DNA from 3 places in the Erwinia pyrifoliae DSM 12163 genome. Region 2 is predicted to be linked to each of the others. Evidence: predicted binding sites of a transcription regulator. Region 2 holds the regulator's gene; each other region holds the start of a gene.
What was found. The regulator LexA, encoded in region 2, represses DNA repair genes until DNA is damaged. The targets are predictions, from matches to a motif close to TNCTGTATGTACATACAGNA.

Region 1 (3,280 bases), 640 kb from region 2:
ACAGCGCGGTGGCGCAACCGGTCCGCATAAAGATGGCTGGGGCATTACCTTTTATGAAGGGAAAGGCTGCCGCACGTTCAAAGATCCACAGCCCAGTTTCCAGTCGCCCATTGCCCGCCTGGTACAGGACTACCCCATCAAATCGCGCTCGGTGGTGGCACATATCCGCCAGGCTAACCGTGGCGAAGTGTCGCTGGAGAATACTCATCCGTTTACCCGGGAGCTGTGGGGCCGCAACTGGACCTATGCGCATAACGGTCAGCTGCGAGGCTATAAAAACCTTGATACCGGCCCGTACCGTCCGGTGGGGGAAACCGACAGCGAGCAGGCATTTTGTTGGCTGTTGCATCAGCTGACCACGCGTTATCCGCGCACGCCGGGCAACTGGCCGGCGGTGTTCCGCTATATTGCCGAGCTGGCGCAGCAGATGCGGGAAAAAGGGGTATTCAATATGCTGTTGTCAGACGGCCGTTATTTGATGGCTTTCTGTTCAACCAATCTGTTCTGGATAACCCGGCGTGCGCCATTCGGTAAAGCCAAGCTGCTGGATCAGGACGTGGAAATTGATTTTCAGCAGCAGACCACGCCGAACGACGTGGTTACCGTGGTGGCCACACAGCCGCTGACGGCGAATGAAACCTGGCACAAGATTGCGCCAGGCGAATGGGCGCTATTTTACCTGGGAGAGCGCGAGGGCTGATGCCGGAGCGGCTGAGCTGTTAAGCGGGCGGCTCAGGACGTACTTACCGGCACTGACGGCAACGGCAGGGGGTTGCTTAGTCTGCACAAATTGCGCGTAGCCAGGCTGTAGCTGCTTCCAGAAGTTAATATAGGTCGAGTAGCGGTGGCGCTGCATGTTGCTCTCGGTCATACGGAACGGATAGATACTCACCTCGATTCGCGGTTGCCCATTGCGCAGCGCGGCTTCCACATGGTGATATATTTCGTCCATATAAGCATCTGTCATGGCATAGCAGCCGATTGACACGCAGCTGCCGTGGATCATCAGGTATTTACCCTGATAGCCCTGCTGGCGATCGTACTCATTGGGAAAACCAACGTTAATCGCACGGTAGAAACGACTGTCAGGCTTCAGCTGCGACAAACTCACGCTGTAAAACCCTTCCGGGCTTTTGAAATCACCCTGTACGCGTTTCGGGCCGAGCCCCCCGGAAAACTTGCAGATGGGGTAACTGTTGAGTAAACGGTATTCATTGCCAATTTTGCCGTACAGCTCCAGCGTACGCTCTTCCTTAAAGATTTGCAGATACACGGGAACACCGATTAATTGTTTTCTTAGTTCTTTGCTTACCGGTGCCAGAGGCGTAACCGCATCGGGTACGCTGGCGAAGACAACGGCTGGCAGGAAAATCATCGCAATCAGCAGTGCGATTTTGCCCATTCTGTTTCTCTTGAAAGTAGGAGGGAAAAGCAGCGCCGAAAAGCGCCTGTTAAATACAATATCGGAAGATTCCTCTATTACCGCGTCACATTAGCACTGTCTGTTTTTTTATCAAGATCGTCAGGCATAAAAATCGGATTATGCCGCTTACTCTCGCCATTGTTGAACTCTGTTAAGTTGCCTGTATACTTATCCAGTGCTGTTGGAGGGGATATGCGCAAAATCATTCATGTGGATATGGACTGCTTTTTTGCTGCGGTAGAAATGCGTGATAATCCCAGCCTGCGCGACATTCCCATCGCCATTGGCGGCAGTGAGATGCAGCGCGGGGTGATCAGTACCGCCAACTATCCGGCACGCGAATATGGCGTACGCAGCGCGATGTCGACGGCGATGGCGCTGAAACTCTGCCCTCATTTGACGGTGATCCGTGGCCGCTATGACGCTTATAAAGAAGCCAGTACGCAAATTCGCGATATCTTCTCCCGCTATACCACATTGATTGAGCCGTTGTCGCTGGATGAAGCCTATCTCGACGTGACCGACAGTCCACACTGCCAGGGTTCTGCCACGCTGATTGCACGTCAGATCCGCGACACCATCAGCCGGGAGCTGAACCTGACGGCTTCCGCCGGGGTGGCACCGATTAAATTTTTGGCAAAAATTGCCTCGGATATCAATAAGCCCAACGGTCAGTTTGTGATTACCCCGGAGGAGGTGCCCGACTTCCTGCAGCGGCTGCCGCTGGCGAAAATTCCCGGCGTGGGAAAGGTCACCGCGCGCAAGCTTGAGGAACTGGGGCTGAATACCTGTGCCGACGTGCAGAAAGCCGATCTGGCGATGTTATTAAAACGCTTTGGCAAGTTTGGCCGCGTGCTGTGGGAGCGTTGCAACGGCATTGACGATCGCGAGGTGATCGTCGAGCGGGAGCGCAAGTCTCTCGGCGTGGAGCGCACGCTGTCACAGGATATTCACAGCTGGGAAGCCTGTCTGGAAATTATTGACCTGCTGTACGACGAGCTGGATCGGCGGTTAAGCAAAATTAAGCCGGACAGGCTGATTGCTCGCCAGGGGGTCAAGCTGAAGTTCACCGATTTTCAGCAGACCACACAGGAGCATGCCTGGCCGGAGCTGAACAAAGCGGATTTGATTGAGGTAGCGCGCAAAAGCTGGGATGAGCGGCGGGCAGGGCGCGGAGTCAGGCTGGTAGGGCTGCACGTCACGCTGCTGGACCCACAGCTGGAACGGCAGCTGCTGTTGGGCATATAGGGGCGAATCGGACTTTTCCGGTTCGCCCGCGTTGATTTACTTAACCGGAATTGCCTTCAGCAGCGCGGTCAGCAATTGCCAGTACAGGCCCACGCTGGCAATGTGTACCTGCTCATCCGGCGAGTGCGCCCCGGTGATGGTCGGGCCGATAGAAACCATATCCATCTCTGGATAAGGTTCCCTGAACAGCCCGCACTCCAGACCGGCATGGATCACCTGGATGCTCGGGGTTTTGTGGAACAGCTGTTCATAGGTTTCACGCACCAGCGCCATCACCGGCGAACTGCCGTCTGGCTGCCAGCCCGGATAGCTGCCCCTGGCGAGAGTCTGCGCGCCAGCCAGCTGGCTAAGTGCGGTGAGCATGTCGACCACGTAATGCTTACCGCTGTCGATCAGCGAGCGGATCAGGCAGTTAATTTTCGCCTCGTCACCGTCAATCTTCACCACGCCGACGTTAAGCGAGGTTTCCACCACGCCTTTCATCACGTCAGAATGGCGGATCACCCCGTTTGGCATGCTGTTCAGCAGCGCAATGAAAGCATCACGGCTGGTGGCATCCAGCGCCTGTGGCGCATGGGCGATATCTTCTACTACCAGCGCAATATTTTT
Region 2 (3,280 bases):
CCGAAAGCTTCCCCGGAGCAGGCCTCGACCGCATAGGCAAAGCCATCAAGGGCATAAGCGGTGAAGGTAAGGAACATCAGCAGCACCGCATTGACCGCCACCACGTCATTCCCTAAGCGTGCGCCAAGGAGAGTCAGGGTGGCAAAGCAGATTTGCAGCAATAACGAACGCAGCATAATATCGCGATTCAGTCGCAGCAGGCGCGTCAGATCCCCACGCCATGCCTTAAGCATCAGACGCAGCGACAGCCCGCGCAGCACCATTACCCGCCTGACCAGCAGCAGCCCGACGATCAGACTGATATACTCGGCAATGGCCGTAGCTGCGCCCGCTCCCTGCACGCCACATTTAAGGCCAACCACAAACCACAGGACCAGCAGGATATTCACCAGGTTGCCAACGACCATCAGGATCACCGGCGCACGAGCATATTGCACGCCCAGCAGCCAGCCAAGCAGCACCAGGTTTACCAGTGTGGCAGGTGCGCTGAGCCAGCGCACCTGCATAAATAGTGCCGCCTGATGCAGGACCTGCTGGCTGCCGCCGGTCAGTTTCAGTGCCAGATGGATAAGCGGCGTTTTCAGGGCGATAAACAGCCCTCCCGCCAGCAGAGCCAGCAGAAGTGGCTGCATTAACGCCCTGCCCAGCGCGAGTTTGTCGTTAGCCCCAAACGCCTGCGCCGTAAGCCCGGTGGTACTCATGCGTAAAAAAAGCAGCAGCATAAACAGGAAGCTGGTCACCGTGGTGCCAATCGCCACGCCGCCGAGATAAGCAGCGCTGTCAAGATGGCCAATGACAGCGGTATCTACCAGCCCCAGCAGCGGGACGGTGATATTGGAGAGGATCATGGGCAGCGCCAGCCGCCAGAGATGTTTGTCAGCAGGAGATAATAAACGCATTAACACCTTTGTGTGCCGGCAGCAGGTGGTACGTTAGCCGCCCTCTTCTCCCCGCATCGCTTATGCTGGCGGGCGCGTTGGCTAATCGCCCTGCTGCAACTCGCATTATCTTGAGTAAAATGGCTGCTTCGGGGAGCTACGCGCCGTGGGTACAGCGCGCAATATTCGGTAAAGGACGACGTTTAAAGCCAGTTTCCGTTGCGGATGACGCCAACTGCCAGCCCTTCAATGGTCAGCGTTTGCTGACGCAGGTCGACCACAATCGGCTGGAACGCCGGATTTTCTGGCAGTAGCTCCACCATATTTCCATTTTTTTTCAGCCGCTTAACGGTAACTTCATCATCGATGCGTGCCACAACAACCTGACCATTGCGCACATCTTCCGTTTTATGCACCGCCAGCAGATCACCATCCATAATACCGATATTTTTCATTGACATACCGCTAACACGCAGCAGGAAATCGGCACCTGGTTTAAACAAGCCCGGGTCAACCTGATAGTGCCCTTCGATATGCTGTTCTGCCAGCAGCGGCTCACCGGCTGCTACCCGGCCAATCAATGGAAGCCCGACCTCTTCTTCCATCATCAGGCGGATACCGCGTGAAGCACCAGAGACAATCTCAATTACGCCTTTACGCGCCAGTGCTTTAAGGTGCTCTTCAGCCGCATTTGGAGAGCGGAAACCGAGCTGCGCGGCTATTTCTGCCCGAGTCGGGGGCATACCGGTTTGATTAATGTGGTCGCGAATCAGGTCATAAACCTGCTGCTGCCTTGCCGTTAGTGCTTTCATTCCGCCCCCCTGGTTGTTTATACAGTCGACTGTGAGTATATACAGGTATTTCTGTATTGAAAACCTAAAGCTGGGCTAAATTCAATTTGTTGAGTTTTCTGAGTGACTCATCACAAAAGCGGCAGCAGCAGCATGATCCAAACTAAGACGGCCAACAAAATCGTTATCAATACGGCGGCGGAACCCATGTCTTTTGCCCGGCCGGCGAGGGGATGGATTTCATGACCAATACGGTCTACGACCGCTTCGATGGCGCTATTCAGGATCTCGACGATGATCACCATCACGACGGAGCCTATCAGCAGCACACGAGTTATCGCGTCGACATTAAGAAAACCAGCAATAACAATGGCGATAATCGCTGCCGCAGCTTCCTGGCGAAAGGCCGCTTCATGCCGCCATGCGCCGCGCAGACCTTTCCAGGAATACCCGGCAGCCTTAATAATTCGCATCAATCCGGTAGCGTTATTTGCCATAATGAGATAGTCCTTTAAGAAGTTGAATGTCATTCACTGGATGTTCTGGTTTTGTAACATCACAGATTCCGCTGGCACTTTCTGGTATGCTTGCGTCGCTTTGCTAACAAGAGGCTTTATTTTATCTATGTCAGGTTGGCGTAATTTATATTATAACTTATTGAATTTACCGGTTAAATTACTGGTAAAAAGTAAAGCAATTCCGGCCGAGCCGGTTGCTGAACTCGGGCTTGATACGTCGCGCCCTATTATGTACGTACTGCCTTATGATTCAAAGGCCGATCTCCTTGCGCTGCGCGATCAGTGTCGCAAACAGGACTTGCCCGATCCGCTGGAACCGCTGGATATCGATGGCAATTTGCTGCCACGCCACGTCTTTATCCATGATGGCCCGCGCGTATTCCCCTATTTCGTCCCGAATCTGGAGTCGGTTAAGCTGTTCCATGACTATCTGGATTTGCACCGCAACCATCCGGAACTTGATGTCCAGATGGTGCCCGTCTCGGTGATGTTTGGACGCGCCCCAGGCCGCGAGGTGCAGGGCGACGATCAGCCGCATCTGCGCGTGCTGAACGGCATCCAGAAATTCTTTGCCGTATTGTGGTTAGGCCGTGACAGTTTTGTGCGTTTCTCACCGATGGTGTCGCTGCGCCACATGGCAACAGAACACGGCACCGACAAAATTATCGCCCAGAAGCTGGCCCGCGTTGCGCGCATGCACTTTGCCCGCCAGCGTTTGGCGGCAGTCGGGCCACGCCTGCCGGTACGTCAGGATCTGTTCAATAAACTGTTACAGTCCAAGGCCATCGCTAAAGCGGTAGAGGATGAGGCGCGCAGCAAGAAGATCTCCCACGAGAAAGCGCAACAGAATGCGATAGAACTGATGGAGGAGGTCGCTGCCGACTTCTCTTACGAGGCGATTCGCCTCACAGACCGCATCATGGGCTGGACCTGGAGCAAACTCTACCAGGGCATTAACGTTAACGGCGGCGAGCGCGTGCGCCAGCTGGCGCAGGACGGGCACGAAATTGTGTATGTGCCGTGCCACCGCAGCCATATGGATTATCTGCTGCTCTCTTACGTGCTGTATCACCAGGGTCTGGTACCGCCGCAT
Region 3 (3,280 bases), 1.5 Mb from region 2:
GCGGCAATACCGAGGAAGGCAGCAAAAATAACCACGCTGATGATGGACGTCGGATTTGCCCCCGTCAGGTCGGCAAACGGGTTCTTTGGCAAGAAAGAAAGCAGCAGCTGTGGTGCGCTAAGATCGGCCACCTTACCTGCATAGTTGTTCTGAATCGTCACCAGACGCGCGCTCTCCTGAGCGCCTTGTACCAGGCCACTCGCATTTAAGCCGAACAACCCGGTCACCAACACGCCAACGCAGGCGGAAATGGCGGTGGTGAACAGCAACACGCCAATCGTCAGCAGGCTTATTTTGCCCAGTGAGGAGGCATTATGCAGGCGTGCTACGGCACTGAGAATCGAGGCAAACACCAGCGGCATAACAACCATCTGTAACAATTGCACATAGCCGTTACCCACCAGGTTAAACCAGCTGACTGACTGTGTAATGACAGGACTGTTTTCGCCATACAGGGTGTGCAGGGCCAGGCCAAACAGCACGCCAATTATCAGACCGAAGAGGACTTTTTTTGACAGGCTCCAGCCGTATCCTGTTTTTGCTACCAGCAGCAGCAGTGCGATAAACGCGACCAGGTTAATGATTAGCGGAAAATTCATTTCCATTCTCTCCAAAGAAACAGACCACAGAGTGCCCTGGCAAAAGACAGCTTTTTCTGTTGCATAGTAAGTAAATAAGAGGTGGAAATAGTATCAGCTGGCGCTGTTGCAGCATTATACCCAAAGCGAATGGCTTATAACATTTAGTGATTAAACCCCCTTCTCAGGGGGCTTGATAACGCTCAATCAATTGAGTAAAGCCTTTTTGCACATTGCTGATGGCCTGGGTAGTCCACCCCGATGCACCAAACGTCGGCATACCGGGTGGCAACCAGATGGCACAACCGACCAGCGCCAGACACAGTATGCGCTCCAGCTGATTGCCTTGTTGGCTTCTCAGCAGTGGCAGGCGAAAACGCCAGCGGCAGGGCCACAGCAAAGGGACGCCGGCAGGGGTTAGCATATCTGCGACAATATGGCTGAGATAGCCCAGCACCATCCCCTGGAATGCGTCTGCCGGTAACAGCCAGTCTGATGGTAATTTCAGCTGGAGCAGGGCAACAGCGCCGCCCACGGCCAGCAGGCTGTGAGTAAAGCCCCGGTGGCCGAAAACCCGTGCAATGGGCCAGGAGAGCCATCTCAGTCGCTGGCCGAGAAGGGATTTTGGGTGGTCAATGTCCGGCAGCAAACAAGTGAGGAGCGTGGCGGGAATGATATGCCACCAGTCAGCACTGGCCAGTATTGGGGTCAGTTCGGCGCGTTTGGCAAAAATCGCGCTGGCAATGGCAAAGATGAGATGGCCTTCGGCCGTCATGGGAACACCTGGTTATATAACTGTCAATGCATCCAGTATAGGGAATATATACAGTAGAATAAATATGTGACGCTGTAACCAATGATAAATAGCAGAGGAAAGTGTGCGTGTTACGCCAGTTTGGAGGGTTAACCGTGCGGGATGGGCGGGTAACAGGGGCTGTATAGTGGCGTTTGATACCCGCAATGTTCGCGGCAGCCGTCACGTTGCGTCGTCAGGCTATGGGATGTGGTTAACCATCGGGCCACAGGGCGCAGCCCGTTTAGCTTAACGACTTAGCAGGTGATGAGGCGTGAGTAGTTCAAGGCTTTCAAGTTTGACATCTGCCAAAGACCAGCGCGTATCGGCCGCCAGGGAGCTATCAGGTATTACAATGGAACGCATACGTGCGGCTTTGGTGGCGATCATGCCGTTAAACGAGTCCTCAAGCGTTACGCACTGAAGTGGATCCACCCCCAAACGCCTTGCCGCATCAAGGTAAACCTGCGGATGAGGTTTGCTGTAGGGAAGCAACTCGGCAGAGACCAGTACTTCGAAACTGTCACGCAGGTTAAACATTTCCGTCACGCGTTCCAGCATGGGTAGCGGTGAAGCAGAAGCAAGACCGATTCTCAATCCTTCATCCTTACACATCTGCAACGCCTGTTTTACTCCGGGCAATAGCGGGCGCGTCTCCTCGACCAGTTGGAGAACGCGGCCTGTGATGCGCTGAGTTATTTCAGCCAGCGAAGGACCCTGCCATGGCAGAGTTTCATACCACATACTTACCACCTGATCGATACGCAGCCCCAGCGTATCGGGCATAGCTTCACGGTGACTGAGGTCAATATCAAGCGTGTCAAGCACCTCCAGTTCGGCCTGGAGCCACAGGGGTTCGGAATCGATTAACAGGCCATCCATATCAAATATGGCTGCCTCTACGGGGCGGTGATAAGGCATGTGTGTCTCCATTTGACAGTTCGTACCACCTTATCATCAATAAGCTGGGGAAAAATATCGTTTCAGGCGCTATCTGCGACCTGAACGAGCAGCCAATCAGCATTTTACAGGCGCTTTTGTAAAACTCACTGTAAACTGACAGATACTAACTGATGGACAGGAGAAGGCATGACTTATCAACAGGCTGGCAGGGTTGCAATAGGTAAACGTATCCTTGGCTGGATTATTTTTATTCCGGCGCTGATCTCTACGCTGATATCGCTAATGGTTTTTCTGGAAAAAAGCCGGGAACAGCGCAGCGGCATTGATGCAGTCATGCAGGATTTTGCGCATGTGATGGTCAATATGATCCACTACAACACCGGATTTCTTTCTGCATTCTGGCAGAATTCGCCGGTCCCGGACTTTAGTCATGGCAGTAATCTGCTGTTCTGGGGGATCTACATGCTGATATTTGTCGGGCTGGCTATGCAGGCTTCCGGTGCGCGGATGTGGCGCCAGGCGCGTTTTCTACGCGAAGGGATTGAAGACCAAATGATCCTGGAAAAAGCACGGGGTGCGGAAGGGCATACCCGCGCGCAGCTGGAAGAGAAAATAGTGGTGCCGCGCCATACCCTCCTTTTGCAGATTTTTCCGTTATACATTCTTCCGGCGATCGTTGCGGTAGCCGGATATTTTGTGCTCATGCTGGCCGGGTTTATCCGTTAAAAGAACCCCATGCGCGCTGGATGACGTCAGGCCGGCCGCGCGTGGCGCACTGTTTCTTCCTGCACATCAAGCAGTAAGCCTACCGCGCACTGAGCATCTTTCAGCCAGCTGCCGCCAAAAACATTGGCCCGATTCAACAGGTAATAAAGTTGATAGACCGGCTGGCGTTGTTGGAAATCTTCAGGCAGAGGCCAGACCGATCGGTAACCATCAGAAACCTGCTCGGGAAAGTAGGGGAACCTGGGCAGCATCGCCAAATCGCACTCCCGGTCTCCCCAGT

Region 1: dinB (DNA polymerase IV) is a predicted target of LexA. The motif match lies at 1,582-1,601, and genes of this name have one in related genera.
Region 3: EPYR_RS09735 (metal-dependent hydrolase) is a predicted target of LexA. The motif match lies at 1,372-1,391, and genes of this name have one in related genera.

Annotation. Positions count from the first base shown of each region.
Region 1 is NC_017390.1:2,989,210-2,992,489, reverse strand. It holds gene EPYR_RS13665 (class II glutamine amidotransferase) at 1-700, shown strand, start outside; gene dpaA (peptidoglycan meso-diaminopimelic acid protein amidase) at 671-1,402, opposite strand; gene dinB (DNA polymerase IV) at 1,616-2,671, shown strand; gene pepD (beta-Ala-His dipeptidase) at 2,708-3,280, opposite strand, start outside.
Region 2 is NC_017390.1:3,633,852-3,637,131, forward strand. It holds gene dinF (MATE family efflux transporter DinF) at 1-899, opposite strand, end outside; gene lexA (transcriptional repressor LexA) at 1,082-1,690, opposite strand; gene EPYR_RS16500 (diacylglycerol kinase) at 1,801-2,166, opposite strand; gene plsB (glycerol-3-phosphate 1-O-acyltransferase PlsB) at 2,294-3,280, shown strand, end outside.
Region 3 is NC_017390.1:2,181,386-2,184,665, reverse strand. It holds gene EPYR_RS09740 (L-cystine transporter) at 1-599, opposite strand, end outside; gene EPYR_RS09735 (metal-dependent hydrolase) at 763-1,353, opposite strand; gene hxpB (hexitol phosphatase HxpB) at 1,621-2,292, opposite strand; gene EPYR_RS09725 (YniB family protein) at 2,461-3,000, shown strand; gene EPYR_RS09720 (fructosamine kinase family protein) at 3,027-3,280, opposite strand, start outside.